2 regions of the Hydrogenophaga sp. GW101-3F08 genome follow, and region 2 is predicted to be linked to the other one. Evidence: riboswitches for the same ligand, from Rfam matches in the RefSeq annotation. Region 2 holds a riboswitch; the other holds the start of a gene.
The links. Region 2 has a riboswitch for S-adenosylhomocysteine ahead of metH (methionine synthase). Riboswitches for the same ligand answer to the same signal wherever they lie in the genome.

Region 1: it holds a riboswitch for S-adenosylhomocysteine, as region 2 does, so the genes downstream of both, ahcY (adenosylhomocysteinase) here and metH (methionine synthase) in region 2, are expected to answer to the same signal.

The regions. Positions count from the first base shown of each region.
Region 1 covers NZ_JBWKZP010000007.1:34,039-49,876, forward strand. The annotation lists gene AC07YZ_RS17395 (MFS transporter) at 1-740, opposite strand, end outside; gene AC07YZ_RS17400 (HAD-IIB family hydrolase) at 737-1,540, opposite strand; S-adenosyl-L-homocysteine riboswitch at 1,596-1,683, shown strand; gene ahcY (adenosylhomocysteinase) at 1,755-3,191, shown strand; gene AC07YZ_RS17410 (TlyA family RNA methyltransferase) at 3,342-4,109, shown strand; gene metF (methylenetetrahydrofolate reductase [NAD(P)H]) at 4,146-4,976, shown strand; gene AC07YZ_RS17420 (septal ring lytic transglycosylase RlpA family protein) at 4,973-5,392, shown strand; gene AC07YZ_RS17425 (LysR family transcriptional regulator) at 5,447-6,712, shown strand; gene AC07YZ_RS17430 (Bug family tripartite tricarboxylate transporter substrate binding protein) at 6,840-7,820, shown strand; gene AC07YZ_RS17435 (OmpW/AlkL family protein) at 8,062-8,658, shown strand; gene AC07YZ_RS17440 (sensor histidine kinase) at 8,760-10,934, opposite strand; gene AC07YZ_RS17445 (response regulator transcription factor) at 10,931-11,677, opposite strand; gene AC07YZ_RS17450 (SPFH domain-containing protein) at 11,862-13,163, shown strand; gene AC07YZ_RS17455 (hypothetical protein) at 13,160-14,722, shown strand; gene AC07YZ_RS17460 (septal ring lytic transglycosylase RlpA family protein) at 14,807-15,367, shown strand; gene AC07YZ_RS17465 (O-acetylhomoserine aminocarboxypropyltransferase/cysteine synthase family protein) at 15,408-15,838, shown strand, end outside.
Region 2 covers NZ_JBWKZP010000008.1:211,636-227,473, reverse strand. The annotation lists gene AC07YZ_RS19750 (hypothetical protein) at 435-1,082, shown strand; gene AC07YZ_RS19745 (phospholipase D family protein) at 1,460-2,392, shown strand; partial or broken gene AC07YZ_RS19740 (ATP-binding protein) at 2,785-3,429, shown strand; gene AC07YZ_RS19735 (double zinc ribbon domain-containing protein) at 3,418-3,828, opposite strand; gene AC07YZ_RS19730 (DUF2164 domain-containing protein) at 4,011-4,286, shown strand; gene AC07YZ_RS19725 (chalcone isomerase family protein) at 4,384-4,953, shown strand; gene AC07YZ_RS19720 (D-hexose-6-phosphate mutarotase) at 5,009-5,926, shown strand; gene AC07YZ_RS19715 (hypothetical protein) at 5,976-6,395, opposite strand; gene AC07YZ_RS19710 (hypothetical protein) at 6,552-7,262, opposite strand; partial or broken gene AC07YZ_RS19705 (double zinc ribbon domain-containing protein) at 7,275-7,442, opposite strand; gene metH (methionine synthase) at 7,541-10,354, opposite strand; S-adenosyl-L-homocysteine riboswitch at 10,380-10,503, opposite strand; gene AC07YZ_RS19695 (sigma-54-dependent Fis family transcriptional regulator) at 10,585-12,186, shown strand; gene AC07YZ_RS19690 (hypothetical protein) at 12,276-12,494, shown strand; gene AC07YZ_RS19685 (AAA family ATPase) at 12,829-14,781, opposite strand; gene AC07YZ_RS19680 (sulfurtransferase) at 15,276-15,838, shown strand, end outside.

The DNA of each region.
Region 1 (15,838 bases), on a different contig from region 2:
TACAGCGGCAGGATGGAGGTGAGCCCGCTTTCGAAGAAACCACCGACGAAGCCCACCGTCATGATCAGCGGGTGCGCGCGCAGCGCATGCCACACGCCGTGCAGGCCCACGCGCGCGCTGTGGGCGTCGACCGCGCGCGGCAGCGGAGGGATCGCCAGGCTCCACAGCAGGCCGATGAACAGGCTGGCCAGCACCAGCCACAGCGCCGCCGGGTTCTGCGGCCCCAGCACGGCGAGCAGGGCAGGGCCGATCACGAAGGTGGTGCCCACCATGGTCTCGAACAGGCCCACCATGCGGCCGCGCTTCAGGGGCGGCGCGAACTCGGCCACCACCGCCTCGGCCAGCACCCAGCGCAGGCCCGAGGCCGCGCCGGCGATGAAGTCCAGCACGAACCACGCGGGCAGCCAGTCGGTGAGCAGAAAGCCGGTGGTGGAGATCACCGGGATCAGCGCCGACAGCCACAGCGTGGGCCGGCGCCCGAGCCGCTGGGTGATGGCCGAGGCGAACGGCGTGATGAGAAACACGCCCACCCAGCCGCTGGCCGCGAACAGCCCGGCCAGTGTGGTGGACACGCCGTCGCCCTTGAGCCGCAACAGCAGCAGCGGCAGCAGCATGAAATAGCCCACCAGCTCGAAGAAGGTGGCGCCGAAGATGGCCACCAGGCCGAGCCGGGCATGGACCGGGGGGGCTGCGGGCAGGGGCGAGCCGCCGTGGCCGGGCGGCAGCGGGTGCTCGATCATGCGAGCGCTTTCGCGGTGAGCACAGCGTGTGCCAGCTCGGCGAAGCCCGCGCCGCGTTCGCCTGGCGTCACGTAGCGCGGGCGGTGCGTCAGCTGGTCCCAGAAGCGCGCCACGTTGGCCACGCCCACGCTGTGCGCAAAGTGGCCGAACATGCGCGCGTCGTTGGTGGAGTCACCCACGTAGACCCAGCGGTCGAGCTCGGCGTCGAGCTCACGTGCCAGGTGGCTGCGCACGATCCATCGCGCGCCGGCGAGCTTGTCGTGTCCGCCGATCCAGCCGTTGATGTGGATGGAGCTGACCGTGGCGTTCAGGCCACCGGCCCGCATGAGGCGCACCACCTCGTGGATCGACACGTCGTCCAGGTGGGCGAACTCGCTGTGGTCGATGGCGATGTCGGTCTCGCGCCCCGGGCTGTCCTGCGACAAGCGGGTGTGTGGCAGTGTGGTCAGGATGTTTTGCGCCACCGCCTGCAGTTGCGCGAAGTTCGCGCGGCGGGTGGCCTCGTCCTGCAGCCAGGCCTTGCACAGCGCGCCATCGGCGCCGCGCCACAGCGCCACGGCACCGTTCTCCGCCACGATGGCGTTCACCGGCCAGGCCAGGGCAAAGGCCTCGCTCCAGCCCGCCGGGCGCCCGGTGATGGCGAACACCGGCAGGCCGGCGGCGCGCAGCGCGTGCAGGGCGGCCAGAGCGTCGGGCGTGATCACGCCCTCGGTGGTGAGCGTGTCGTCGATGTCGGTGAGCACGCCGTGGATGCGCGCGCGCTCGGCCAGCGGCCAGTCGGATAGCGGGGGATGGGTCATAAAGGCCCGCCAGTTTCGCAGATAGCCAAAACGGTTGCCTGCGTTAGAATCGTTGCCATCCGAGGAGCGTTGCAGCGCACCCCTGACCACCGGTCAGCGCGGGGCGTGAGGCTCGGAAATCCATGCAACGACGCTCATCCACTTCCGTGCGATGGGCTTTTTTATTCCCGTTTCGCGCGTGGGGTGGTTCATTCAACCTTCTCAGGAGCGAACCATGAACGCACGCATTCCCGCCGCCGTCGCCACCGACTGCGCCATCACCGACATCGGCCTGGCCGACTGGGGCCGCAAGGAAATCCGCATCGCCGAGACCGAAATGCCCGGTCTGATGGCCATCCGCGAAGAATTCGCTCCCAAGCAATCGCTCAAGGGCGCGCGCATCACCGGCTCGCTGCACATGACCATCCAGACGGCCGTGCTGATCGAGACCCTGCAGGCCCTGGGCGCCGAAGTGCGCTGGGCCTCGTGCAACATCTTCTCCACGCAGGACCACGCCGCCGCCGCCATCGCCGCCGCCGGCACGCCGGTGTTCGCCGTCAAGGGCGAGACCCTGACCGACTACTGGGACTACACCCACCGCATCTTCGACTTCGGCCCCAAGGGCAGCGAAGGCGAAGGCCCCAACATGATCCTGGACGACGGCGGCGACGCCACGCTGCTGATGCACCTGGGCAAGCAGGCCGAGCGCGACCAGAGCGTGCTGGCCCACCCGGGCAGCGAAGAAGAGCGCATCCTGTTCGCCGCCATCAAGGCCAAGCTGGCCGAGGACAGCACCTGGTACAGCCGCAAGAGCGCCCAGATCATCGGCGTGACCGAAGAGACCACCACCGGCGTGCACCGCCTGAAGGAAATGTCGGCCAAGGGCACGCTGCTGTTCCGCGCCATCAACGTGAACGACTCGGTGACCAAGAGCAAGTTCGACAACCTCTACGGCTGCCGCGAGAGCCTGGTGGACGGCATCAAGCGCGCCACCGATGTGATGATCGCCGGCAAGGTGGCTTGTGTGGCCGGCTACGGCGACGTGGGCAAGGGCTCGGCCCAGGCCCTGCGCGCCCTCTCTGCCCAGGTGTGGGTGACCGAGATCGACCCCATCAACGCCCTGCAGGCCGCGATGGAAGGCTACAAGGTCGTGACCATGGAGTACGCCGCCGACAAGGCCGACATCTTCGTGACCACCACCGGCAACCGCGACGTGATCACCTTCGAGCACATGGCCGCCATGAAGGACCAGGCCATCGTCTGCAACATCGGCCACTTCGACAACGAGATCCAGGTCGCCAAGCTGGAAGCCCACTGCCAGTGGGAAGAGATCAAGCCCCAGGTGGACCACGTGATCTTCCCGGACGGCAAGAAGATCATCCTGCTGGCCAAGGGCCGGCTGGTGAACCTGGGCTGCGGCACCGGCCACCCCAGCTTCGTGATGTCGTCGAGCTTCGCCAACCAGACCATCGCCCAGATCGAGCTGTTCACCCACCCCGAAGGCTACGACGTGGGCAAGGTCTACGTGCTGCCCAAGCACCTGGACGAGAAGGTCGCGCGCCTGCACCTGAAGAAGGTGGGCGCGATGCTGAGCGAGCTGAGCGACGAGCAGGCCGCCTACATCGGCGTGCCCAAGCAAGGCCCGTACAAGCCCGACACGTATAGGTATTGATCCCCCCCGCGCCGCCTTCGGCGTCACCCCCCAGGGGGCGACGCTGGCGGCCCGGCGAAGCCGGTTCCGCGGCGCCCTGGGGCTCTCGCGGCCTTCGGACCGCTCGTTTCGCTCCGGCGAGCTTGCTCTATTCGTTGCTCTGTGCCACCCATGCGTGCTGATCAGTTGATTGTTGAGCGAGGCCTCGCCGCTTCGCGCTCGCAGGCCCAGCGGCTGATCGCCGCTGGCGTGCGCTGGCGCCTGGCCGGTGGCGACTGGAAGGCCGTCACCAAAAACGGCGACGAACTGCGTGAGACGGTGGAGCTGGAGCTGCTGGACACGGCGGAGTCGCGTTTCGTGTCGCGTGGCGGCCTGAAGCTGGAAGGCGCGCTCCTGCACGGCGGCATCGATGTGACAGGGCTGCGTTGTCTGGACGTGGGCCAGAGCAGCGGTGGCTTCACCGACTGCCTGCTGCAGCGCGGCGCCACGCAGGTGGTGGGCGTCGACGTCGGGCAGGGTCAGCTGCACCCCAAGTTGCGCGGCGATGCGCGCGTGGTTTGCATCGAAAAATGCAACGCCCGCGAACTCACGGCGGAGCAACTGGCGCAAGCCGGTGGCGAGGCCGCCGCGGCACCGTTCGACCTGGTCGTGGGCGACCTGTCGTTCATCTCGCAGACCCTGGTGTGGCCGGCGATCGTGCCGCTGTTGAAAGACGGTGGCGACTTGCTGATGCTGGTCAAGCCGCAGTTCGAGCTGCAGCCCGAACACATCGGCAAGGGCGGCCTGGTGAAGAGCACCACGAGCTACGCACGGGTGCGCGAGCGAATCGAACAGGCCTGCCTGGACAACGGGCTGGCGATGCAGGACTATTTTGAGAGCGCCATCACCGGCGGTGACGGCAACCGCGAATTTTTTGTCTGGGCGCGGCGCACGGTCTGAGGCCGGCGCCCCGTGCCACCCCACTGAGGCAACACCATGGCTCTGCCACTGAGTTTCGAGTTTTTTCCGCCCAAGACGCCCGACGGCGCCGAGAAGCTGCGCGCCGTGCGCCAGCGGCTCTACGCGCTCAAGCCCGAGTTCTGCTCGGTCACCTTTGGCGCCGGCGGCTCCACGCAGGACGGCACGCTGCAGGCCGTGACCGAGATCATGGCCGAGGGCTGCTCGGCGGCGCCGCACCTGAGCTGCATCGGCCAGTCGCGCGAGTCCATCCGCGAGCGGCTCGCGGCCTATGCGGGTGCCGGCATTCACCGCCTGGTGGCCCTGCGCGGCGATCTGCCCAGCGGCTACGGCCTGGGCGGCGAGTTCCGCTACGCCAGCGATCTGGTGGCCTTCGTGCGCGCCGAAACCGGCGACCAGTTCCACATCGAGGTGGCGGCCTACCCGGAAACCCACCCGCAGGCCAAGTCGCCGCAGGCCGACCTGGACGCGTTCGTGGCCAAGGTCCGGGCCGGCGCGAACTCGGGCATCACCCAGTACTTCTTCAACAGCGACGCCTACTTCCGCTACATGGACGACCTGCGCCAGCAGGGCGTGGACGTGCCGGTGGTGCCGGGCATCATGCCCATCACCAGCTCCACCCAGCTGATGCGCTTCTCCGACGCCTGCGGCGCCGAGATTCCGCGCTGGATCCGCATGCGCCTGCAGGCCTATGGCGACGACACCGCGTCCATCAAGGCCTTCGGGCTGGACGTGGTGAGCGACCTGTGCGATCGCCTGCACCGCGCCGGCGTGCCCGGGCTGCACTTCTACACCATGAACCAGAGCGCCGCGACGGTGGAGATCGTGCAGCGCCTGCGGTTGTCATGAACTCGCGGGCCGCGCTGCTGCTGACCCTGGCCACGGCGCTGTGGCTGGGTGGTTGTTCCACCACGCGCGAGCCGTCGCTGCCCGACCTGGGGTTGCCCGGTGGGCCATGGGACGGGCCGGGCGGCGGCGAGATCGAGCGCGGCATGGCCTCCTGGTATGGCCAGCAGTTCCAGGGCCGGCGCACCGCCAGCGGCGAGCCGTTCGACATGCATGCGCTGACGGCCGCCCACAAGACCCTGCCGTTCGGCACACGGGTGCGGGTGCGCCACCTGGGCAGCGGCCAGGAGGTGGTGGTGCGCATCAACGACCGCGGTCCCTTCGCCAAGGGCCGTGTCATCGACCTCAGCCGCGCCGCCGCAGCGGCCATCGGGCTGGTCCAGTCCGGCACGGCCCAGGTGGTGTTGCTCAGGCCTTGAAGACGAACCTGCCGGTACGAGTCCACCCGACGGCGCTCTGACGAATCCCTTGTCATGAATCGGGCTGCCCATCTCACGGAACGATTGCCCTTGCGCTGGCTGCGGGCCGTGTCTGCCGTGGCCCAGACCGGCAGTGCCACCCGCGCGGCTGAGCCGCTTTTCCGGTCGGTTTCGGCGGTATCCCGTTCGCTGCGACAGGCCGAACAGCGTCTGGGCTTGCCGTTGTTCGAGCGTGGGGCAAGGGGCATGGCCTGCACGCCGGCCGGTCGGGTGCTTGCCCTCAGGACCCACCGTGCCCTGGCCCACCTGATCGCGGCACATGCCGAGATCGAGAAGCGCTGGGGTGCCGCTGGCTCCGGGTCGCGGCCATCCGCTCTCGAGCGGACGGTGACCGACGCCATGATGCTGTCGCTGGTGGCGGTGTCGGGCGCTTCGGGTGAGTCTGCGGCGGCGGCGCAGCTGGGTCTTTCGCAGTCGGCCATACACCAAAACCTCCAGGCGTTGCAGCGCATGGTCGCGACGCCGTTGTTCAGGCGATCGGCACAGGGCACGCGACTGACGGAGGCCGGCGACTGCCTGGTGCGCCACGTGAAGCTCGCACTGGGCGAGCTGCGCATCGCCCACGAGGAGGTGGCCACCTTCCTTGGTCAGCCGCGGGGTGAACTGGTCGTGGGGGCCTTGCCCATGGCCAGCACGGCCTTGGTTCCGCAGGCCTTGTCCCGTCTGCTGCGGACCCAGCCGGGGGTGCTGGCCACCGTGGTGGATGGCACCTACGAGACGCTGTTGCGGCTGTTGCGACAAGGCGATGTGGATCTGATGGTCGGCCCGCTGCGCGGTGAGCAGTCGCCCGGCGACATGGTCGAGCACGAGCTTTTCGTGGACTCTCTGGTCGCGGTGGTCCGGCGGGGTCATCCCTGTGCGCTCGCGGATCGGCGCTTGCAGCTGGGGGCCCTGCGGACGGCGACCTGGGTGGCTCCCCTGCCTGGGACGCCGGCGCGACGGGCCTTCGATGGCGTGTTCGCGGCGGTGGGCTGGTTGCCCCGTGTCTGCCTGCAGGCCAACAGCCCTTCGGTCGTGCGGGCGATGCTGCTGATGGGGGACGTCGTGGCCCTGTTGTCTCCCCAGCAGATCAAGACGGACGTGGACTCCGGTTTGCTCGAAGTGCTCCCCCTGGTGTTGAGGGGCACCGAACGCCGGATCGGCATCACGCTGCGCCGCGACGGCCTGCCGTCCCTCGCATGCCAGGGGCTGCAGGCGGCGTTGCAGGCGGTGGGTCGCTCCTGGACGGGTATTGAAACCACGGGTGTGCCGGATCGCTAGGGTTTGTCCCATGGCCGTATAAGTCAAACGCGAAGGTTCGAGCCCATTGAGCGTTGGTCCGGAGGGGCCGTGGTGGAGACACTTCTGGCAACCTCATCCGCATCCCATTCTCGCCAACGGAGTTTTCATGTCAGACCCGGTTTTCGGCACGCACCGCCGCACGTTCATCACCGTTGCCCTGGCTTCAGCCGCGTGGCCCTGGGCCCAGGCGCAGATGCCCAAGACCATCCGGCTGATCGTTCCCTTCCCTCCGGGGGGCTCCACCGACATCCTGGCCCGTGCCATCGCTCCCAAGCTCGCTCTCGCACTGGGTGCCACCGTGGTGGTCGACAACCGGGGCGGTGCCGGGGGATCCATCGGAGCGGGCGAGGCGGCCAAAGCTGCACCCGATGGCAGCGTGCTTCTCATGGGGCACATCGGCACCTTGGCGGTCAACCCGTCCATTTATCCCCGGTTGAGCTATGACCCCGTCAAGAGCTTCACGCCCGTGGCCTGGGTAGCCCGCGTGCCCAACGTATTGGTGGTGGGTGCCGACTCCCCGATCCAGAACTTCAAGCAGTTGATCGATGCCGCACGGGCACGACCGGGTGGACTGACGCACTCGTCCGGCGGGAACGGAAGTGCTGCGCACATCACGTTCGAATACCTCAAGCAAAAGACGAAAACCTTCATGTTGCACATTCCCTACCGGGGGACCGGGCCGTCGGTGGTGGACGTGATCGGAGGGCGGGTGGATGCCACCTTCACCGGCTCGCCCGCCGTCATCCCGCACATCAAGGACGGGAGGCTGCGCGCGCTGGCCGTGTCCAGTCCGCAGCGTCTGCCCTCTCTGCCCGACGTTCCCACCGTTGCCGAGAGCGGATATACCGGATTTGAGGCCGACCAGTGGTACGGCATCGTGGCGCCTGCGGGCATGTCACCGGCATTGGTCTCCCTGCTCAATACCGAGATCAACAAGGCGTTGGCGCTGCCCGATGTGGCGCAACAACTCGCCACCGAAGGCGCCACGCCCACGCCCACCACCCCGAAAGCGTTTGGAGAACTGATCGTGCGGGAAATACCGCGCTGGGCCGAAGTGGTCAGGATCAGCAACATGAAAGCGCCCTAGGGTGCGACACCCCCATAGCGCTTCGCACGCCCTTTGAGCCGCTGAAGGCGCCGTCTCGACGGTGTTGCTCAGGCCTTGAAGCCGGGCATGTCCCGGTTTGATCCAGATCAATCTACGGGCAATTCCACGCCGCACAAGGGGGGTGCAAGGGCGTGGTTTGACGATCCTCAAACGCCCGCATGCCCCGCTCTTCTGTAATCCCAACCGGGAATGTTCCCGTGTCGAGGACTGAGAGATGAGCATGAAAAAACACATCATCGCGATTGCCGCTGTAACGTTGTTGGCATCGGGCGCCACCATGGCGCAGGATTTCAAAGAAGGCTCGCTGCTGGTGCGTGCCCGCGCCGTGCACCTGGACAGCGCCAACAAGGACACCACCGGTCTGGGCCTGGAAATCAACAACAAGTGGCTGCCCGAGGTGGACTTCACCTATTTCCTCAGCCCGAACCTCGCGGCCGAGCTGATCCTGACCGTGCCCCAGAAACACACCATGACCGCCGGCGGGGCCAACATCGGCTCGCTGCGCCACCTGCCGCCCACGCTGACGGTGCAGTACCACTTTGACCTCGGCGGGGTGAAACCCTATGTGGGCGCCGGCCTGAACTACACCCGTTTCAGCTCGGTGAATCTGCTGGGCGGCGCCGCCGACGTCAAACGCAACAGCTTCGGCCCGGCCCTGCAGGTCGGTGTGGACGTGCCGCTGACGGGCAACATGTACCTGAACTTTGACGTGAAGAAGGTCTTCATCAAGACCGACGTGCTCGCGGGCGGCGTCAAGGCCGGCACCTTCAAGGTGGACCCGCTGCTGGTCGGCATGGGCCTGGGCTGGCGCTTCTAAGAAAAAGCGTTTTTGGTTTTTGTGAGGGGTTGTGGCCCGGGGCGCCAAGGTGCTCCGGGTCTTTTTTTCGCGCGTCCCGGCCCGATGGCGCCGTTGTGCGCTCAGACCATCCGGGTCAATCCCAGCGTGAACAGCACGCCATCGGCCACGTTGCGCGCCTGCACCGTACCGCCCATCTTGCCCATGTAGGTCTTGACCACGAACAGGCCCTGGCCGCGGTGGCCGTCGGTGGGCGGCAGGTCGGACACGCCGTAGTCAAAAATCCGCGGCAGCAGCGCCGCGTCGATCGCAGGCCCCTGGTTGTGCACCGCGATCCAGGCGTGCTGCGGGTCGGCCGTCAGCGACAGCGTGATGGCCGTGTCCGGTGTGCGGCAGCGCTGGGCGTTGCTCAGCAGGTGCGTGACCACGTCTTCCAGCGCGAAGCCATCGGCCCGCACCTGCAGGCCCGCCAGCGCGGGGTCGTCCGCGTCCAGGTAGCGCACGCCGTCGATGCCGGAGAAGTGCGCGTTGTCGGCGATCTGCCGCAGGAAGGCGTGGATGTCCAGCCGTTCGCTGGCCATGTCGGCGGCGACGATCGCCTCGCTCGGGGAGGCGTGGCCGTACAACACCTTGACGGCCTGCTGCATGCGCTGCACATAGCGGTGGCTCGGGTCCTCGGGCCGGCCGTGCAGCACCATCAGCGACTGCAGCGGCGACATGATCTCGTGGCCCACGGCGTGCCACATGTCCAGTTCCTGCTGGGCGCGCTGGTGCTCGCGCGAGATGTCGTTCTTCACCCGCTGCAGCAGGTCGGACAGGCCCCCGGCCAGGATGCCGAGCTCGTCGCTGCCGCGCAGGTCGCTCACGTCCAGATCGGCCAGCCGGTTTTCCGGCAGCGGCGCCTGCACGTTGTACGACACCGCCGCGGCGCGCCGCGTGAGCTGGGTCACGCGGCGGATGAGCCCGATCTCGATCAGCAGCCAGGCCAGCACGATCGCGCCCAGCATGGCGCCGACCAACCAGAGCAGGCGCGTGGCGACGATGCTGATGCGGCGCTCCACCGTGCGCACGTCGCCCGTCAGCGTGATCTCGAAGCGGCCCACCGGCGTGGCCACGGTGTCCACCGCCTGGAGCAGCGGCACCCGGGTGTCCACCGGCAGCAGGCCCACGATGTGGCGCACCCAGGGCGATTCGCGTTCGCCCGGGTCGGCGCTGCCGTGCAGGGTCTGCGTGGCGGGGGCGCGTGTGAGGCCGGGCGCGAGGGAACTGGCCATGCGCTGGATCTGCAGGCTCTCGCCCGGCAGCAGGGACTGCGCCAGCTCGGCCAGCGCGGACGGCTCGGCCTGGCGCGGCGCGGCGGTGTCGAGCAACTGCGCCGACGCGGGCCCCACGATCCGCAGCCCGACGCGGATGTCGGCGAGATCGGCGGGCGGCCAGACCACCCGGGCCGGCGGCAGATTCGCCACGCGCAGGGCGTCCGAGGGCAGGCGGATGGAATAGAAGGCGCGGCGCGGGCAGTCGGGCTGCGCCTGGCCTTCGTCGGCGCAGTCCGGGCTTTGCCAGACCCAGCCGCGGAAGTCCCGCACCGGGCGGGTCTTGCGTTGCAGCGTGTCGGGCTCGGCACCGGCCGCGGGTGCCCGAAAGCCGGCCCAACGCCCCACCAGCGGCGCCTGCGGCTGGCCGGTGGCGGCGCTGGCCACCAGCTCCAGCGGTGCGATCCAGCGCGTGGTCTGGCCGCGTAGCGTCAGGTGCACCCGGGCGCGGTGAACCTCCTGCAGCTCCAGCTGCCCCCGCTGGCGGCCCACCAATGGCGGGCTGACGAAGCTGCCAGCGAGGTAGACGAAACCGCCCGCGTAGGGATTGCTGCCGATCGCCGCGCAAGCGCTGGAGCCGTCCTGGAACAACACGGCGCAGCCCGAGCTCTCCAGCGCCTGCTGGGCCTTGAACGGGTCGTCGAAGTCGAGCGCGCCAAAGGGCAGCAGCAACGGCGAGAGCTCGGCGCCCTGGCCGGGCGCGGCCGGTTCGTGCTGCGGGTTGAGCAGGGCGAGCTGACCGGCCGGGTGGCGCAGGCGCGCGAGGATCTCCGACTGGGTCTTGCGAAAGCTGTTCTGGTAGTTGAGGTAGCTGCGCTCTTTTTCGTGCCGCAGCACGGTCAGCGCCAGGCCCAGCGTGGCCAGCACCAGCAGCGCAAAGACGGCGCGAAAGAAGATGCGCCGCCGAAAGCCGGCCAGCCCCAGGCGCGGCACGCCGAGCTTGCCCATGCGAAAGCGGGGCAGATCGAGGCCCGGCACCTTCATGCGGGCTTTCGGCCGGGCGCGGAAACCAGGGGCGCGCGGACCCAGCGAAAGCCCCGCATCGGCACGTTCTCGATGCCCTCGAACTGCGGGTCCACCTCGCGGAACGCGTCCCGGATGGTGCTCACGTGCTTGCGCACGTTGTCGCGGTTGCGCCCGCTCTTGACCACGTCGAACAGCTCCTCGTACGACACCACCTCGCCCGCGCGCTGGTGCAGCGTGGCCAGGATGCGCTGCGCGGTCAGCGGCAGGTTGATGCGCTGGCCGCGCCAGATCGGCGTGCGCTGCCACAGCGGGTCCAGGCTCAGTTCGTCGGCGGGCGCCGCCGGTGCGGCCACCGCGGCCTGCTTGCGTGAGACGCGCAGGATGTCCAGAAAGGTCTCGATGAAATCGCGCTCTTCGAAGGTGGTCTTCTGCAGGTAGTCCCAGGCGTCCAGCGCCTTCATGATGCTGCGGTAGATGGCCGCGGGCATGGCCGAGACCACCAGCACCGGCGTGCCCTGGCGGTTCTTGTTGATCGCGTTGATCAAGGCCACGCCGGCGTGGCGCTCGTGGCCGAGTTCGATGTCAAGCACCACCAGGTCGTAGGGCACGCGGTTGATGGCGTTTTCCGCGTCGTCGCGGTTGAACCACTGGTCGATCCGGATGTCGGGCCGCGCCGACCGGATCCAGGTGGCCAGCTGTCGGCTGGTGGGTTGATCGTCCTCGATCAGGGCCACGCAAAGGGTCGGGGTGGGGCTGGACATGGTGCGCCATTATGAAATGGCCCCCAGCGCGCGGCGCGGAAGGAATCTTCCGTGGGCGAAGCAAATGCGCCGCCCGCCTGAAGCCTCTCGCCCGGCGCCCGCGTTGTAGCTTCCCGGGCCCTTGCGAAGAATCGGGTTCATCGGTTGAGCGGCGTCTGCCCCCCGATCCCCAGGAGTCTTCACCATGTCGTTTTCGCTCAAGCAACTCTCCGCCCGCCTGCGCCAGGCCTTCGCCCGGCCGGCGCCCGACGCCAGCACGGCGCCGCTGTTCGAGGACGGCGCGCCGCCGGCACAGCCCCGCCCGCCGCTGCGACTGCCGCGCCTGCCCCGGCACACCGCCCCGGTGGTGGTGGTGGCCCTGCTGCTGGTGGCGGGCGGCTACACCCTGGTGCGCCACCCGCCCGCGCTCACGATCAACCCGGGCCAGGCGGCGCTGCGCACCAACCAGCTCACCGGCCACCAGCAGGAACTGGGCGCGGGCAATGTCTGGGTGCTGCCCGGCCTGCACCGCCTGCGGGTGCTGTCGCTGCGCGACCAGAACTGGAAGTCGGCCGAGATGGCGCGTCACGACGGGCCGGCGCCGGTGCAGTCGGTGGAAGGGCTGTCGCTGGGCGTGGACGTGACGGTGCGCTTCGCGGTCAACCCGGCCCAGCTCGCGCTGGTGGCCAGCCGGCTGCAGGTGGACCCGGGCGCCGAGCTGGTGGACCCGGCCCTGCAGGGCGTGGTCTACAAGACCTTCGCGCGCTACACGGCACGGGAAATCTTCTCGACCCGGCGCACGGAGATCCAGCAGGCCATGGAAGCCGAACTCAAGCCGAAGCTGGCCGCCGAGGGCCTGATCCTGCGCAACGTGCAGGTGGGCAAGATCGACCTGCCGCCCCAGTACAGCGAGCGCATGGAAACCCTGCTGGCCGAAGAGATGGCCAGCGAAAAGATGCGCTACACGCTGGAGCTGAAAGAAAAACGCGTGAAGGAAAGCGAGCTCGAAGCCCGGGCCGAGATGGTGCAGCAGGAGTTGCAGGCCGAGGCCGCCGGCAAGGTGCAGGTGATCGCGGCCAAGGCGCAGGAAGAGGCCATGAAACACGTGCTTCCCTTCAAACAACGCCAGGTGGAACAGCGCAAGCTGGAAGCCGAGGCCGACAAGCAGTCGCGCATCCGCACCGCCGAAGGCAACGCCGAGGCGCGGCGCATCGAAGCCGACGGTGAGGCATTGGCGCGCCAGCGCCTGGCCCAGGCCGAGGCGTTCCGACTGGAGGCCGTGGGCAAGGCCAACGCCGAACAGATGGCGCGCGAAGGCAGCCTGCTGAGCCGCCATCCGCTGCTGATCCAGAAGGTCATGGCCGACAAGCTGTCGGACAAGGTGCAGGTCATCATCGCCGCGCCGCCGGCCGACGGCGGCTTCATCGGTTCGGGGCTGCTGGGCCAGTCGGGCAAGTCCGTCGCGCTGGCCCGGGGTGAGCCGGCCGATGAGGGGGAAGAAGAATGAACGCCCTCGCACACCCACCCGAGACGGCCGTGAAAACCTGTCTGCGTTATGTGGCCACGGCCGCGCTGGCCGCGGCGGCGGCCTGGCTGCTGGTGTTCGTGGCGCCCCCGGCCCACGCCGCCGAGGCACAAACACCGGCGCTGCCGCCGCAGGCGCTGATCGTGCAGGACGCCGTGGCGCTGCGCGCCGCGCCACGCGACGCCGCGACCCAGCAGGCCCGGCTGTGGCAGGGCGAACTGGTGGAGATCCGCGGCGAGCGCCTGGAGTACGTGCAGGTCTGGGACCACCAGCGCGAGCGCGGTGGCTACGTGCGGGCCAGCCAGTTGCGCCGCCTGTCGCTGGACGCGGCCCACGCCGACGAGCTGCTGGCGGTGCTGCGTTTCGTCAAGGACAGCGCGGGCAGCGAAGGCCTGGGGTTTGGCTACGGTGCGGCCTGGCTGCGGGCGGCCAGCCCGGCGCAGCTGTCGGGCCCGGTGGGGGCGGAGGTGCTCGACGCCGTGGCCGGTGCGGCGCAGCGGCTGGCGCAACGGGCCTCGGCCGCGGGCCTGTCCCGCAGCGCCCAGGAAGCGCTGCTCGGCCAGCTGGACGCGGCGGGGCGCTACGGCATCCGCTTCAACAGCCACGAGATCGGGGACCGCATGCAGATCTGTTACGACGGCGAACTGTTCACCCGCGTGCTGGCCATGCCCGCGGCCAGTGCCGAGCAACGCGCCCGTGCCGCGCTGGCCCTGACCGACCCGGCGTGCGAAGACCCCGCGCTCGGTGTGCTGCAGCGCATCCAGCGCCAGGAAGACAGCGCCCGCCTGCTGGACCAGGCCGACGCGCCGGGCCTGCCGCCGGTGTTGAAAAACCGCTTGCAGATGCGCCGCGCCAGCGTCTGGTCGGCGGTGGCTTTCGAGCGCTCGCGCCGGGCGCCGGGCGGTGCAGACGCCGCCACCGCCGCCGAGCGCGCGCTCGAGGCGCTGGCGCGGGTGGACCCGCAGGGCCTGCCCGACACCGATGCGGGCCTGATGAACGACGCGGTGATGCACGTGAACGCCTCGCGCTGGGCGGCGGTTCCCGCCAGGGCCCCGGGCAAGGGCCTGCAGCTGCGCACCAGCCCCGGCGCGCAGGCGGGGCAGACCTGCGTGAGTCTGCACGGCGGGGCGGCGGGCAGCGCGCCGCTGTTGACGCAGTGCAGCCACGGTGTGGTGTGGACGGCTTCGTTCAGCGTGAACCGCGAAGGCAACGCCGCGGCCCTGGCGGTGCAGCCGATGGCGGGCTGGCGCGAACTCTGGCTGCTGCGCAAGCAGGCCGGGGGCTGGACGCTGAGCGTGCTGCCGCCAGCGCCCACCCTGCCGGGCATTGGCTACGCCGAACTCGCGGGCTGGGTGCCGGGCGGGCGCCAGGTGCTGGTGGCGCGCGAAGCCCGGGGCGAGGGCGCGTACCAGCGCCGCTACGAAGTGCTCGATCTGGCCACGCTCGCCCCCCAGCGCCAGGCCAGCGACCCGAGCGTGCTGGGCGCTTTCCAGCGCTGGCAGATGCCGCAGTGGAAACAGCAGAGCGTGAGCCTGCGCTGAGGGCTGGGCGCTCGGGAGCGCGTGACGTGCCCGCTGCTCGGGTAAGGTCGCGGGGCTGGTTCCAATCAGCAGACAGGAAATGCCATGCCCTCCGCACCGAACCCCACCGCCTGCCGCCCGCGCCTCGCGATCGCCCTGCTGGCCACCCTGGTCGCTGCCTGCGCCGGGCCGTCGCCCGTGTCCGTGCAGGCACCCGATGAGCCGCGGCCGGGCCCGGCGGTCCGTTCCCCCGCATCGCTGGCGGACGAGCCGACAGCCGCACCGACGCCTTCGCCCGCGTCCGAAGCCCCCGGGCCTGTCAGCGCGGAGGCTCCCGCGGCGCACGCTGCGCCAGCGACGCCATCTGCCCCCGACGATTTGATCGACCAAGGGCTCGCGTCCTGGTACGGAAAGCGTTTCCACGGCCGGCGCACCGCCAGTGGCGAGCGCTACGACATGCACGCCTTCACGGCGGCCCACAAGACCCTGCCCTTCGGCACCAGGGTGCGGGTGCGCAGCGTGCGCACCGGCCAGGAAGTGGTGGTGCGCATCAACGACCGCGGGCCTTTCCGGCGCGGGCGCGTCATCGATCTCAGCCAAGCGGCGATCAACGCCCTGGGCCTGCGCCAGCGCGGGGTGACCGCGGTGGAGCTGCTGAGAGAATGAGCGCGCGGATTCGCAACAACACACTCAGGAGAGCGACAGCATGAGGATCGAAACCATCGCCGTGCACGGCGGCTACACGCCCGACCCCACCACCAAGGCCGTGGCCGTGCCGATCTACCAGACCGTGGCCTACGCCTTCGACGACACGCAGCACGGCGCCGACCTGTTCGACCTCAAGGTCGCCGGCAACATCTACAGCCGCATCATGAACCCGACCAATGGCGTGCTCGAAGCGCGCCTGGCCGCGCTCGAAGGCGGCGTGGGCGCGCTCGCCATGGCCTCGGGCATGGCGGCCATCACGGCGGCGATCCAGACCATCGCCGAAGCGGGCGACAACATCGTCTCGGCCTCCACGCTCTACGGCGGCACCTACAACCTGTTCGCCCACACCTTCCCGCAGCAGGGCATCACGGTGCGTTTCGCCGACCCGCGCGACCCGGCTGCGTTCGCCGCGCTGATCGACGAAAAGAC
Region 2 (15,838 bases):
AAGGTGGCTTTGCCGCGATGTGTTTCGGGCTTGTCCTTTCACGTTATGTCGTCTGAATTGCCGCCTGTCTACAGGTTGGTTGAGGAACGGGAGCCGGGCCTCGAATGGAGACATATTTGGTCGGGAATGCATGAGGTCCGAGGTAGTCGGTTTGACCTTCACGCTTGCCGACTCATTGACGGCGACCAGCTCCGCCTCTACGTGTTCAAAGACAGAGAATTCGCCGCGTACTTTCTGGATACAAGACATGATGCGAGTTGTCCTCGCGGGAGTGATGTAGAAGCGTCGAACGTGAATGACTTGATCTCAGAGGCGATCAGTGATATCGACTCAAATAGTTCAGGGGTGTACTCGTGAGCAGCGCTGCCAATCGACATAACATTTCTCCCCATCGGACCGCTTCCGGCATCCGCTGAAATTCGACCTTAGCCCGCATGTCCTCACTCATTTTCTACACCGACGTGTCGCAGGCACTGGTAGCTACCGACACGTTAGCTGTGAAGCCGGGAGGTGAGCCTCTGATGTTCTGCAGCAAGGCGATTTATCTTCCCCACATGAGGACGATCATCGCGGGCACTGGATTGGGGATGTTTGCAAGTGATTGGGCGAATCACGTCAACAATCGTCTTATTGTCGCAGGGCTTCGAAACCTGGACTACCACACACCGGATGGATTGCGCGCCCTTTGGGCGATGGCAAAGGAACAAAATGACATTCCAGATTCAATAACGACAACTGTTTACCAAATCGGGGTTAGCGAAGACGACGAAGAGGTACGCGCATTTGCATATCGGTCGGCGAATGATTTTGAGTCAGAACTCTTGGGCCACGGTACGCGCGCGAAACCCGAATGCACCTTCCCAACAGAGGGTCATCTATTGCATCACCTTCGACCTATGATGCTTGAGCAACGCGCCATCCAAGATGCCAAGCCTGCCGAGCACCGACTCTACATCGGAGGTGAATGTGTCGTGATGCATTTGACAAAGGAATCGTGCACGACTGCAACGCTGTTCCGATTCGATGACTACACGGAGCAACTGGCGGAAATTTTTGGAAGATTTGGGGAAAATGCAGGCTAACAGCTCACTCGACACGTAAACGCGATTCCAGGCTGCGGCTTCGCCGCGTGTGTTGCGTTCCGGTGAGCTCCAACGTTGAGCGACCGCTACTGGCCGAAAGTGTAAGTTCGCGGCGGCGCTAATTGGCTGAGCTTCGGCCTGGTGATCATGCCGGACAACGTTAGCATCAGGCTAACTTTAGCGAAACCTGGTCCCGGCCAAAATCAGACAGTCGAATGAGAAAGGCGAACGTCATTTTTCAGCCGGCAGTGTGCCGTGTAATATGACACAAGAGATTCTGGATCTTTGCCGTGCGTGGTAGTTTTCCTTGAGCCGAAAATGTGTTATCCCGATCCGATGCGGGCACATAAGGTTCTCGCCTCATACTTGGGTGGCTAATGATGTTCTTGAACTCAGGAAAGAAAATAGCGGAACAAATTCAGGTTCTCATCAATGGAGAGGTCACTGATCCAGTTAGGTTGGCTGTCGCTTTCTGGGGTGCTGGCGCGGACTATAAGCTACAAGGTGCTTGTCAAGTAATTTGCGACTTGGAGTCAGGCGCATGCAATCCCGAAGTGATACGCAAAATTCGCAAACGCAACAATTGCGTAGTTCTGAAGCTATCAGGGCTTCATGCAAAGGTGGTAATTAGCTCTGCTGGTGCGGTGGTTTCGTCGGCAAACATGTCATCCAATGGCCTGGGTGCAGAGGGCGCCGATCCAAGCGGAACAATTGAGGCGGGATATTTTGTGTCAGCAACTCAGCCAGACTACAAGGAAATTGTTGCGTGGTTTGATGAAATTTGGAGAATGGCAACCGAAATAACAGAACTTGATCTTGCTCGGGCAAAGAAAAAATGGGATTTCCGAATCCAAGATGTACCTATCTCATTCTCGGTGAAGCCGGAGCCAGAAATCTCCACTTTTGATATTGATCCATACAGTTTGTTAGAGGAAAGGATCGACGTCAACGATAGGCTTCGTGCGGTAAAGCAAGATGTATTTAGTCGACTTAAAGGTGCACTCCCTGATGTTGAGCATCGTCGGCTGGGGAAGATTGCGACTTGGGCATGTCATCTTCTTCTTAACCGTGCAGGCATTTTGTTAGAACACTCTGCCGGAGACAGGGAAGGATCGGGGTTGGCGACAGATCAATGGATTGTGGATAGGTTTGGAAAACAGAGAAAGAATGAAACTGTTGTGAAGGTTGAAATACTTTTGACTGCAATTTTTCGGGATCCATTCTTCTCTGCCGACGTTAGGCGCGCCGCGAATCAAGTGCTGTCAGCCCCTCCCTGGACTGAAACCAATTTACCCTGTGGCAAGGAATGAAGGGCAACTTCACCGTATAACAAACGTTAACGAAGTCCAACTGGCCGACCGCAAAAGGTTGGTACCACCAGTCGCGCTGCAGGGAAACAGTCGTCGGAGTATCGAGACAACTCGGCAGCGACCCGAGGTCAGCTGTACCTCGCATAGCTGCCGCCCGGGCCAGCGCTGGGGGCCGAATCGAGCGTCGGCTTGATGGGGATGCCGAGAGCGCGCCTGACGGCGGCGACCGGCTCCAATCGCTGCATTTCAGACACGTTGGTCGCACGCCTAACCTCCTGAAACTGGAGAGACAAGAAACTCGTGGTAGCAGCCGCGCAACCGCACTTCAGCCCAAATCACCAAAGTTGCACTACAACTTTGGTGATTTGTTAGCCTAACTTTGAATGTGCCCACCGGGTGAAATCTCGCTGGCGCACCACGGCGTGCTGTTTCTGGATGAATTGCCGGAATTTCCCCGCGCCGCGCTGGAGGCCCTGCGCGAACCGCTGGAAAGTGGCCACATCCGCATCTCGCGGGCCGCCATGCAGAGCGAGTTCCCGGCGCGCTTCCAGCTCGTGGCCGCCATGAACCCCTGCCCCTGCGGCTTTCTGGGCCACCCCACCCGGGCCTGCCGCGACACGCCCGACCAGATCTCGCGCTACCAGGGCAAGCTCAGCGGCCCGCTGCTCGACCGCATCGACCTGCACGTGGAAGTGCCGGCCCTGCCCTCCGACGACCTGCTGCACGGCGCGCTGGGCGAGAGCAGCGAAACGGTGCGCGAACGGGTGCAGACCGCGCGCGACCGCGCCCAGCAGCGCCAGGGCCACACCAACCAGGCGCTGGCGGGCGCGGCGCTGGACGAACACCTGCAGGCCGACGCCACCGCCCTCAAGTTCCTCAACACCGCCGCCGCCCGGCTGGGCTGGAGCGCACGCAGCACCCACCGCGCCCTGCGCGTGGCGCGCACCATCGCCGACCTGGCGGGCAGCGATCTGGTGGGGGTGGGCCACGTGGCCGAAGCGGTGCAGTACCGGCGGGCGCTGCGGTCAGGGGGTTGAGGGCCCCGCGTCCGGCGCCACGAGCGCCACCCTCGGCGTTGCCGGCGCGGCTTTCTCGCGGTTCGTGCCGAACCACCAGCCGCCCGCCGCCGCACTCGCCAGCACGAGGCCCACCAACACGAGCCGGCCGGCGTTCGGCCCCCGGGCCACGGGCGCGGCCTTGCGGCTGGGCGTCGCCAGCGCGGGGAGCAGGGAGGCGCGGCAGGTCCGGCAGGCCGTGGCGGCCAGCGGGTTCTTGGACTGGCAGGCCGGGCAGGTCTGCAACAGCCCCGCGGCCTGGGTGGGGGCCTGGGGCTCGTGGCGTGGGGCCGAGGGCTTGGCCCCCAGCGGGGTCCCGCAACCTTGGCAGAACCGCGCTCTGTCCCCGTTTTCAGCCCCACATGCTGCACACACCGCCATGAATCACCTGTCGTTTGAACCGTTCCTGCAGGGTTTCTAGCACCGCCCGGCGCCGCGGCCCGCCGCCGGCCCGCAAGCGGGCGTGGCGCCGGGATGGGCGGTTGAAACGCCCGCGGACGGCGCCAAAAAGGAGAACCAAAGCGGGATACTCGGAACCCGCACGCCACCCGGACCCGACCACCATGAGCATCGAACTCTCCAAAGAAGCCCGCCAGCAGGCCACCACCTCCATCGAGCGCTATTTCCGCGAACACATGGACGAGCCCATCGGCAACGTGGCCGCGGGCGGGCTGCTGAACTTCTTCCTGAAGGAGATCGGCCCGAGCATCTACAACCGGGCCGTGGCCGACGCGCAGGAGCGCCTGCTGGGCCGGGTGCAGGAGCTGGACATCGAGGTGCACGAAGACGAGTTCGGCTACTGGAAGGCGGCCAGCCGCCCGCCCCGCGGCCGCGGCTGACGCCCAACGGCGGCGCCTGGGCACCGAGCGGGCGCCCGCACTGCCCATACTTCACCCCCGAGACCCTATCCCCAACCACAACAACGGAGACAACCCGATGAAGCCCTCCTCCCTGCTCCAGCTGATACTGGCCACGGCGCTGCTCGCCGCCACCAGCGTTTCCGGCGCGGCCACCGCCTTTGAAAAAACCACCACCCTGGCGGGCAGCACGCTGGTGATGAACGGCACCGGCACGCGCTACAAGGCGATCTTCAAGGTGTACGACATGGCGATGTACCTGCCCGCCACCGCAAAGACCTCCGAGGCGGTGCTGGCGCTGCCCGGCCCGAAGAAACTGAGCTTCGTGGCGCAGCGCAAGGTCTCGGGCACCGACCTGGGCCTGGCTTTCCTGCGCGGCCTGAAGGACAACAACCCGCCCGAGCTGATGCGCAAGCACACGCTCTCGACCACGCGCCTGATCGACATCTTTTCGGGCAAGAGCCATGTGGACGAGGGCCACACCTTTGCCATGGAGTTCGTCCCGGGCAAGGGCACGCAGTTCTTCATCCAGGGTGTGGCCCAGGGCGATGCCATCGACGACGCGGAGTTTTTCCAGATGGTGCTGCGCATCTGGCTGGGCAACGACCCGGTCGACATGCGTCTGAAGGAAGGCCTGCTCGGCAACTGAGCGCCAGCTTCGAGCGGTGGCGCATGCCGGCCGCTTCCGCCCCCCAGGGACTCCCATGACACTCGACCACCTGAACGCCGCCCACGCCATCCCCGATCAACTGGCCTTCATCGCCGGGCCAGGCGGCCTGCCGCTGATCGAGGTCCACAACGCGCACGCCAGCGCGCAGGTGTCCCTGCACGGCGGCCAGGTGCTGCGGTTCCGCCCGCACACGGCCAGCGCCGACCTGCTGTTTGTGAGCGAGCGCGCCAGGTACCAGGTGGGCACGGCGATCCGGGGCGGCGTCCCGGTGTGCTGGCCCTGGTTTGGCCCCGACCCCGAGGGCCTGGGCCGGCCCAACCACGGTTTCGCGCGCACAAGGCTGTGGTCGGTCGCTGGCACCACCGCCCTGCCCGACGGCGCCACGCGCATCGCGCTGGCGCTGACGGACACACCCGACACCCGGGCGATCTGGCCGCACGGTTTCCAGCTGATGCTGGAGATCACCGTCGGCCCGAGCCTGCGGCTGGCACTGCTGACCCGCAACACCGGCGGCCAGCCGTTCACCACCACCCAGGCGCTGCACAGCTACCTGGCGGTGGGCGAACTGGCGCGGACCGCCGTGGCCGGGCTGGACGACTGCCCCTACCTCGACAAGGCGGCCGGCGCCTCGGGCGCGTTGCGGCAGCAGCTGGGCGCGGTCACGTTCACGGCCGAGGTGGACCGCATCTACACCGGCGCCCCCGCCGCTTTGAGCGTGCAGGACGGTGCCGGGCAACGCACGCTGCGCATCCGCAGCGAAGGCAGCCGCAGCGCCGTGGTGTGGAACCCCGGGGCCACCCTGGCGGCCGGCATGGCCGATCTGGCGGACGACGAATACCAGCGCTTCGTCTGCGTGGAAACCGCCAACGTGGCGGACGACGCGGTGACGGTGCTCCCGGGTGGCGAACACCGGCTGGTGACAGAGATCGGCTGGCAGGCCGGCCTGGGCTGAACGCGGCGGTGCAAGGAATCGGAGGCGGAACGAAGGCCTTCCAGCCCCCTCAATTCACCCCGTCCAGGGCCTTGTTCAGATCGGTGCTGATGTCGAGCCGGGCCGGCCACCACTGGCCGTCGCTGCTCTTGTAGAAATAGGCGCTCCAGATCAGCGGCGTCTGCGGGTATTTGCCCAGGTACATCAGGCGCATGAGGGAGGGGGCGAGGCTCCATTCCCGCACCTTCTCGAAACCGCTCGCGGTGCCCAGCGTGGGCAGCACGGTCTTGAGCTGTTGCTGCATCATCAAAATCTGCGGCATGGCCACGCTGGCCCCCGGGCTGGGCCGGAAAAACGCCTGCACCGCCGGCTCCACCCCCTGTTGCTCCAGCTGGAGCAGGAAACCTTCCATCTGCTCCGTGGGCGTGGCCGCGCGGGCCACCGCCGCGAACCACAGCAACGCGGCCCCGATCACCATGCTTTTTTTCATCGCTTGACCTCCCTGGTCTTGTCCGTTGTGGACAGCTGCATGGTAGCGATTCGGGCCCACACCACAAGCCCAATCGGGGCGCCCGCCCCGGGGAGGGACGTCACGGACCCGTTCAGCGCGAACGGCCCGCGCCGCCAGCCGCGCTTTGCAGGGCGATCAGTTGTCCAGCTTGCGGCGGCTCGCTTCTTCCATTTCGCGGAACCGGACGCAGATCGGGTCGCGGGCGAAAGACGGTTTGCGGCACTCGCGGATGCGGCACAGGTCGCGCGCGAAGAAGTTGGTGCTGCCGGCGCAGGCCAGCTCCACCGTGGCGGCGGACGCCGCGGGCGGCGGAGTGGTTTCGGTTTTCGCCTCGGCCGGTGTCGCCGTGGCGGGTTGCGGCGACGGTGCCGGCGCAGGCGTCGGGGACGCGGCCGCCGCCGCGGTGGCTTCGGCGCGGCGCCGGGCCTGCTCGGCGCGCCGCCGCTGTTCCGCCGCCATGGCCGCTCGCTGCTGCTCCAGCGCGGCGGAGCGGGCCTGGTCCTCGCGCTCCAGGCGCTCCAGCGACAGGCGCAGGCGCTCGGCCTCCGAGAGATGCGTCTCGCTGCCCGGCGCCGTTGAGGCCGTGGCGAGGTCCGGCACGGCCGGTTCGGGGGCGGGCACCGGGGCGGGCGGCGCCGGTTCGTTCGCGGAAGCGGCGGGCACTGTGGCCTCGGGCGTGGCGGCCAGCGAGGCCGGGTCGCTGGTGTTGCTCAGTTTCCACCAGGTCCCAAGGCTCGCCAGCACCAGCACGACCCCCACCAGCAGAACGCCTGCGCGCTGGCGGGTGCCGCTCCCGGGAAGCTCGGGCATGGGGTGGTAGGCCACCGACGGCGGAACCAGGGGCACGCCGCAGGCCTGGCAGAACCGGGCTTTGGCCGGGTTGCGCACCTTGCAGGTCGGGCAGATGTGTTCTGGAAGCGCGCCGCCGCGCGTCGACGCGGCCTCTGGCGGCAATGGCGCAGCGCAGCCCCTGCAGAACTTCGCCTTGTTCCTGTTTTCTGTTCCGCAAGCCTTGCACACCGCCATGATCTACCCGTCACTTGAAGTCTGGGCACTTTCTAGCACAGTGCGCCGATGCTGTGTCCCCGCAGGTGGTCGAGCGGGGGAATCTCCCATACAAACGGTTACAAGTTGGGCCCGAGCCAGCGCCGCAGTTCGCTGGCGGCCACGCCGCTGCGCTCGGCCAGGTCCTGCACCTGGTCTTCCCCGATCTTGCCGACGTTGAAGTAGCTGCTGTCCGGGTGGCTCAGGTAGAAGCCGCTCACGCTGGCCGCGGGCGTCATGGCCAGGCTTTCGGTCAGCGCCATGCCGATCTCGTCGGCCTGCAGCAGCGCGAACATGGCGCGCTTGACCGAATGGTCGGGGCAGGCCGGGTAGCCCGGTGCGGGGCGGATGCCCTGGTATTTCTCTTTGATGAGGTCTTCGCTGCTGAGCGCCTCGTCGGCCGCGTAGCCCCAGAGGTCGGTGCGCACGCGGTGGTGCAGGCACTCGGCGAAGGCTTCGGCCAGGCGGTCGGCGAGCGACTTGAACAGGATGGCCGAGTAGTCGTCGTTGGCGTCCAGGAACTGCCGCTCCTTCTTGTCGGCGCCCAGGCCGGCGGTGACGGCGAACAGGCCCACATAGTCGTCGGCCACCCCCTTGGGCGCCACGAAATCGGCCAGGCAGCGGCTGGGGCGCAGCACGCCGTCCACCTCCTGCTTCTCCGTCTGCTGGCGCAGGCCGTGCCAGGTGAGCGCCACCTGGCTGCGGCTCTCGTCGGTGTAGAGCTCGATGTCGTCGTCGTTGACCGTGTTGGCCGGGTACAGGCCGATCACGCCGTTGGCGCTGAGCCAGCGGCCTTCGATGATCTTCTTGAGCATGGCCTGCGCGTCGGCGAACACCTTGGTGGCCTGCTCGCCCACCACCTCGTCGCTCAGGATCGCGGGGTAGGGGCCGGCGAGGTCCCAGGTCTGGAAGAACGGGCCCCAGTCGATGTATTTCGCGATCTCGGCGAGATCGAAGTTCTTGAACTGGCGCTTGCCGATGAATTTCGGCTGGGTGGGTTGGTGGCTGGCCCAGGCGGATTCGGGAGAGCCCTCACCCCTGCCCTCTCCCGCCTGCGGGAGAGGGGGCAAGGCGGGGAGCCACTTGTTGGCGCGCGCCTTTTCCAGCGGCCACAGCGGCACCTGCTTCTTGTTGGCGTGCTGGGTGCGCACCCGGTGGTAGTCGGCGTTGAGCTCGGCGATGTACTTCACCCGGCTGTCGCCGATCAGGCTCTGCGCCACGCTCACGCTGCGCGAGGCGTCGGGCACATAGACCACCGGGCCTTCGTAGTGCGGCGAAATCTTCACCGCCGTGTGCACGCGGCTGGTGGTGGCGCCGCCGATCAGCAGCGGAATGCCCTTCTCGCGGAAGTGCGGGTCCTTCTGCATCTCGCCGGCCACATACTGCATCTCTTCCAGGCTGGGCGTGATCAGGCCGGACAGGCCCACGATGTCGGCGCCCTCTTCCTTGGCCTTGGCCAGGATCTCGTGGCAGGGCACCATCACGCCCATGTTCACCACCTCGAAGTTGTTGCACTGGAGCACGACGGTGACGATGTTCTTGCCGATGTCGTGCACGTCGCCCTTCACGGTGGCGATCACGATCTTGCCCTTGGGTTTCACGTCCGCGCCCGCGGCCTGCTGCGCCAGTTTCTCGGCTTCGATGTAGGGCAACAGGTGGGCCACGGCCTGCTTCATCACACGCGCGCTCTTCACCACCTGCGGCAGGAACATCTTGCCCTGGCCAAACAGGTCGCCGACCACGTTCATGCCGTCCATCAGCGGGCCTTCGATCACGTTGAGCGGGCGGCCACCCTCGCGCTCGATCTCGCGCCACATCTCTTCGGTGTCTTCGCTGATGAACTCGTTCATGCCGCGCACCAGCGCGTGGCTGAGGCGCTCGCGGATCGGCAGCGCACGCCACTCGTTCTTCTTGCTCTCGTCCTTGGCACCGCTCTTGGCGGTCTCGGCCACCTCCACCAGGCGCTCGCCGGCGTCTGGGCGGCGGTTCAGCACCACGTCCTCAACACGCTCGCGCAGTTCAGGCTCCAGCTCGTCGTACACGCCCACCATGCCCGCATTGACGATGCCCATGTCCATGCCGGCTTTGATCGCGTGGTACAGGAACACGGTGTGGATCGCCTCGCGCACCGGGTCGTTGCCGCGGAAGCTGAACGACACGTTGGACACGCCGCCGCTCACCTTGGCGCCCGGCAGGTGCTGCTTGATCCAGCGCGTGGCGTTGATGAAATCGACCGCGTAGTTGTTGTGTTCTTCGATGCCGGTGGCGATGGCGAAGATGTTGGGGTCGAAGATGATGTCTTCGGGCGGGAAGCCCACCTCGTCCACCAGGATGCGGTAGGCGCGCTCGCAGATCTCGACCTTGCGTTCGTAGGTGTCGGCCTGACCCTTTTCGTCGAAGGCCATCACCACGGCCGCCGCGCCGTAGCGCTTCACCAGCCGCGCCTGGCGCTTGAACTCGTCCACGCCCTCTTTCATGCTGATGGAGTTGACGACGCCCTTGCCCTGCACACAGCGCAGGCCGGCCTCAATCACCTCCCACTTGGAGCTGTCCACCATCACCGGCACGCGCGCGATGTCGGGCTCGCCCGCGATGAGGTTCAGGAACTTCACCATCGCGGCCTTGCTGTCGAGCATGGCCTCGTCCATGTTGATGTCGATCACCTGCGCGCCGTTTTCCACCTGCTGGCGCGCCACGGCCAGCGCCTGCTCGTACTCGCCGTTCAGGATCATGCGGGCGAAAGCCTTGGAGCCGGTCACGTTGGTGCGCTCGCCCACGTTGACGAACAGGCTGCCCTCGCCGATGCGCAACGGCTCCAGGCCGGACAGCAGCATGGGCGGCACGGCGGCGGCGTGGGACGGGGCGGAAGCGGTGGAATCGGAAACAACGGACATGAGGCTCACCAGGGTTGCGGGCAAAAACTGGTGAGCGCCGTTGGGGGTCTGTACGACCAGCCAGGGCCGTGTGGCCCCGACGTCTCAAGCCTGACACCGGGTGCGGGCATCTGGCCGATGCCCCCGGCGCTGCAGCGCTCCTTGAGAGGGGGTGATTTTAGCCGCCAACGGCGCCAGGCACGGCGCTGGTGCGATGTTTGCTTGTGCTCCCGCCAACCCCTCCCACGCCCATGCCACCCCACCGCACCGACCCCGACACCCCCGGCACCGACTGGCACGCCCAGGAGCTGCTGCTCATGCGCGAGGTCATGAAACTGGTGGGCCGCAGCCTGGCGCCGGCCTTCGTGTTGCGCGAAATGCTGCACCTGATGAGCGAGCTGCTGGGCCTGAACCGGGGGCGCATGGTGCTGGCCGACGAGGCGGCGCCGGGCGCGGAGCGCTCCGCGTCCATCCGCCACGCCTATGGCCTCACCGCCGACGAGGCGGCGCGCGGCGTGTTCCGCTGGGGCGAGGGCATCACCGGCCGGGTGCTGGCCAGCGGCTTGCCCGCCATCGTGCAGGACGTGGACGCCGAGCCACTGTTCCTCTTTCGCACCGTGGCGCGCGCCCAGCTGCCGCCGCAGACCGTGGCCTTCATCGCGCTGCCGATCGAAGTGAACGGCGCCACCGTGGGCGTGCTGGCCTGCCACCGCATCCGCAGCCGCCAGCGGCACCTGAACGACGACCTGGCGCTGCTGCGCATCCTGGCCACGCTGGCCGGCCAGTTGCTGCAGCTGGAGCAGTTGGTGGCCGAAGAGCGGCGCCAGCTGGCCGCGCGCAACGAGGCGCTGGAGCGCGCGATCGACCTGGGCAGCGCGCGCTACGGGCTGATCGGCCGCTCGCCCGCGCTGCTGCGGGCGCTGGGCGAGCTGGAGCGCGTGTCGCAGTCGCAGGCCACGGTGCTGCTGCTGGGCGAGTCGGGCACCGGAAAGGAGCTGTTTGCCCGCGCGGTGCACCTGGCCAGCGGCCGGCGCGACCAGCCGTTCATCAAGGTCAACTGCTCGGCGATTCCCGATACGCTGTTCGAGTCCGAACTGTTCGGCTACGAGCGCGGCGCCTTCACCGGCGCGAGCACGGCGCGTGCGGGCTGGTTTGAGCAGGCCAACAGCGGCACCATTTTTCTGGACGAGATCGGCGAGCTGCCGCTGGCCATGCAGAGCAAGCTGCTGCGCACCCTGCAGGAAGGCACGCTGGTGCGCCTGGGCGGCACGCGCGAGATCCGCATCGACGTGCGACTGGTCGCGGCCACCAACCGCGACCTGGCGCGCGAGGTGCAGGCCGGCGGCTTCCGGCAGGATTTGTATTACCGGCTCAACGTGATCCCGATCCGCCTGCCCAGCCTGCGCGAGCGGCGCGAAGACGTGCGCGCGCTGGCCCTGCATTTCGTGAGCCGCGCCAACCAGGCGCACCAGCGCAACGTCAACCTCGCGCCCGACGCGCTGGCGCGGCTGGAGGCGCACGACTGGCCCGGCAACATCCGCGAGCTGGGCAACCTGATCGAGCGCCTGGTGCTGCTGGCCGACCACACGCTGGTGACGGCCGCGGCGCTGGAGCGCTTCATGCCCGAGGCGCTGGCGGGCGCCCGGCCCGCGCCCGCCTCGGCCCCGATACCGCCGGCCCTGCCCGCAGGCGCCGGGCTGGTGCGCGACTACCAGAGCGCCACGTCACACGACCCACAGACCTTGCAGGACGCGCTGACCCGCCACCAGGGCAACCAGTCGCGGGCGGCGCAGAGCCTGGGGTTGACGCTGCGGCAGTTCGGCTACCGGCTGCGCAAGGCGGGGTTGCGGTGAAGGGCCGACGTGAAAGATGACCGTGAAAGCCCGCGCTCGGGATGTGTGACAGCATCAGCGCTGTTCCCCCAGACTTGACCGAAGCCACCATGAAAACCATTGACGAGATGCTGAACCTGGCATTGCTGACCCCCGATGAGCATCAACAAATCAGCAGCTGGATCGCACAGGCCGACACGCCCGACGAGATTTTGAAGATGCCGCCCTTGCTGTGGCGGGCCGTCGAACGGGCCAGCGCCGTCATGGGCATCGACGAAGACCTGATGCGTCCGCCTGCGCTGGATGCGGATGACCTGGTTTGCCGATAGACGAAGTGCCGAACGGGTTGCGGGACGATTCATCTGCCAAGACGACTGGGGCGAACATGTCACTCATCAGCCAGGAGCGGTCTGTGGACCAAGAACAAGCAATCACTCATGTCCTTCGGTTAATCGACTGTTTACCGTAGTTCCGTCACGGCCACTGAGCGACGGTTATTGCTGGAACCAAAGTTATTCAACGCAAATATTGGGCGAGCTTCGTAGTCGCCGCCCACCCCGATATATGGCGGTGCGGACTTATGAATTCTGTCTGAGCGAACAAGCTGGCTAGTAGCCTGCCACATCTGCAGCCTCTCATGCCTTTAAGCTCGGTGTGGCAGAGCTAGGAGGGCCATACGGAACTTCTGATCTTCTGCAACTCTGGACACATGAGGTAAGTGGAAGGGTACAAGATCTTCGCCTGTTTCTTCAACTCCTTGTGGAGCAAAGACTTGAGTTCGTTGAAGACGATCTTCCCTCTGCGCCACGTCACAGGATCACTGTCATAGTCCTTGAAGGCCGCAGTAGCGAGCTCCCCGGCGTTGTGAGCCGGTCCGCCGTTTCGGGCTCTGATCGCTGCCTCGGTTCTAATATTAACTAGAGCGTTGATCGATTTTTCTCTCGTTGCGGATGTCGCCTCATCGATCAGCTCCTGTGCTCGCGCAGTAGTTAGTTCGGGATTAAGATGTGCAATATGGTTTGCATTGAGAAAATAGCTTTCGACATCGCTTAAGGCTGTAACAAAAGCGTGAGCATCTATCTTGGCGAGATCCTCTTCGATCTTTGCAATAGCGATATCATCCAAGTAGTCACGATCTCGGTGAAGTACAAACCTTACGTTTGGCGCTTTATCCAATAGGAAACTTCGCAAAACCTTGGCAGCGTCGATTTTCGAACAACCTGCATACGGGCGGACATCAATTTTTTGAAGTGGAAAGCTGTTACTGCTCAACACCGCTTTCAGTGCATCCAAAGACTCCTTCTTGCTATCCTCTGTCGCCACTAAACATGTGAATTGACCGTTCGCAAAGTAGTCCACAGAATCCAGCGCGCCTAGCTCCATTAGCATGGCGGGTGTGGATACTGCGTCATAGGCCACCTTCTTACCATTGCTAACCCAAATGACTTGCGCTCTATCTTTAAGTGCGTCCAATACATGTCGGGAGTGCGTGCTGAACAACGCCCGAAATCCTCGATCCTCTGCAAGGGTCGTAATTAGTTCACAAAGCGCTCGCTGGTTGTTTGGATGCAGATGCGAGTCCGGCTCGTCGAGAATAAGGACCTCCGGACGAAAAAGTGTGATGTAAGCCAGGATCTGACTGGCCTGCAAAATCGACGTCCCTGCAGCATCTATCGGTAGACGTGGCATTCCTGGTTGCGTGAAAAACACCTGGATATTTTCGTCGCGTTCTCTGTCAAAATGAATTTCGAATGAGATACCAGGAAACAGCGCTTGCATGTCCTGTTGGAAACGTTTAAGTGGACCTCGAAATCTGGAAAATTCGTAGCCCCAATATGGGACAGGCTTTCCTTCCACCTTTTTCTTTTCGTAATTTTCCCTCAGTCTCTTTTGTAGCTCCGCCCTCTCACGTAAGTCAGCCTCAGAGATCATTAGCAGAACATTCCGGAGCACTAAGTTTGCATCTCCTCGGGCAACAATCCGCCGAACCACACCGGGGGACATATACCGCTCTTCCTTGGCGATCCCGGCGAGTCCAGGCGCATACACGGTAAATGGACGGTCCAAATTCATCAGCCGCTCGCCCACAAGTTTCCCTGAGAGAGACACTGCGATATTTCGGTTTCTGCCCCGCCGAACGGCGACGCGGCACATGCTCCCATCGGACATTACGACCTCTACCTCAATCTGCCCAGCGGCCGCCTCGTACAGCTGCCCTCCGTGCGCTAGTGCGAGCACGTCCGCAATTGGCGAGTAGAGGAGTTGCGAGGGGTTGAAAGACAGTTCGAATTTGTCAGCCCCCCATTTGACGCCTTCCCCAACAAGCTTGGCAGTCTGTGCCACTGAGACAGCGAAATGCAATGCCTGAAGCACACTACTTTTGCCAGAGTTGTTCGCACCAATTAGCACGGCCGTATCGGAAAGGTCAAGCTCGAAGTCTTTTAATTGTTTAAACCGCTTCAAAGCAACCTTAGCAATGTTTGTCACTGGCATCCTCACTTTGTCTTTTGTACGACGGGTATGCGTCGCGCAAATTTCGACCGTGCCTAACAAACGCGCGGCAGCGTTGCAAGGTTGTTTAAGATCATCCGGCCACTTTATCAGCAATGCCCCCAAGTGCTGGAGTGCATCCCTATACAACGTGCATAGGCAGAGGTGCGATCCTACAACGTCGCTCAAATCTGGAGAACGTTCACCTCGCCAGTTTGCACACATAAACCTACCGACCGTTCCTGACACGTTGACCACGCCCGAATGGCTGTAACTTTGCAGGGACCGTGAGCTTGAACGCTGCCACCGCCGACCCAAACCGCTACTTACCAGTTAGTGATCCGGCGCATTGAATACCCGCACCGAGTCGAACCCGGCCTTGACCTCCCATTTGCCACCCAGGTCCACTGCAAACCGCAATACCGCCACTGTGTTGACATTGTGTCAACACAGTGGCAATCGCCCGCAGCGGCGATCCTCAGCGCAATCTTGCGAAAACCCCCATAAAACCAGCAAAATCAACGGCTTGCGCACGTTGACCCCACCGCCCGCCACCCTGGCACGACCGTTGCAAAAGAGCACCCAGGCCATCCTGCCTTTGCCCTTTTCAAGAGGTCCCCATGAGCATTGAAGCCACCCTGATCGCACCCGATCAACTCGCCACGCTGCAAGCCGCCGAACCGGTGGTGATCATCGACACGCGCGACGCCGACACCTTTGCCGCTGGCCACATCCCCGGCGCGGTGAACCTGCGCGAGGTGTTCACCTTTCTCGCCACCTCCACGCCCGAGGGCCTGCAGGCGCTGAAGGCCACCTTCGCCGAAGCGCTGGGCAAGGCCGGTCTCTCGGGCGCCGAGACGGCCGTGTTCTACGAAGACGCGATGAACAGCGGCTACGGCCAGTCGTGCCGCGGCTACTACCTGTTGACCTGGCTGGGCTACCCCAAGATCAAGGTGCTCAACGGCGGCTTCAGCGCCTGGAAGGCCGCCGGTCTGCCGGTGTCGACCGCAGCGGCCACGCCCGTGCCCGCCACCTTCCCCGAGCTGCCGATGAGCGACGTGATGCTGACGCAGGCCGATGTGCAGGCCGCGCTGGGCACCAGCACCGTGTTGCTCGACGTGCGCGACGTGGACGAGTGGATCGGCGACAGCTCTTCGCCCTACGGCAAAGACTTCGCGCCGCG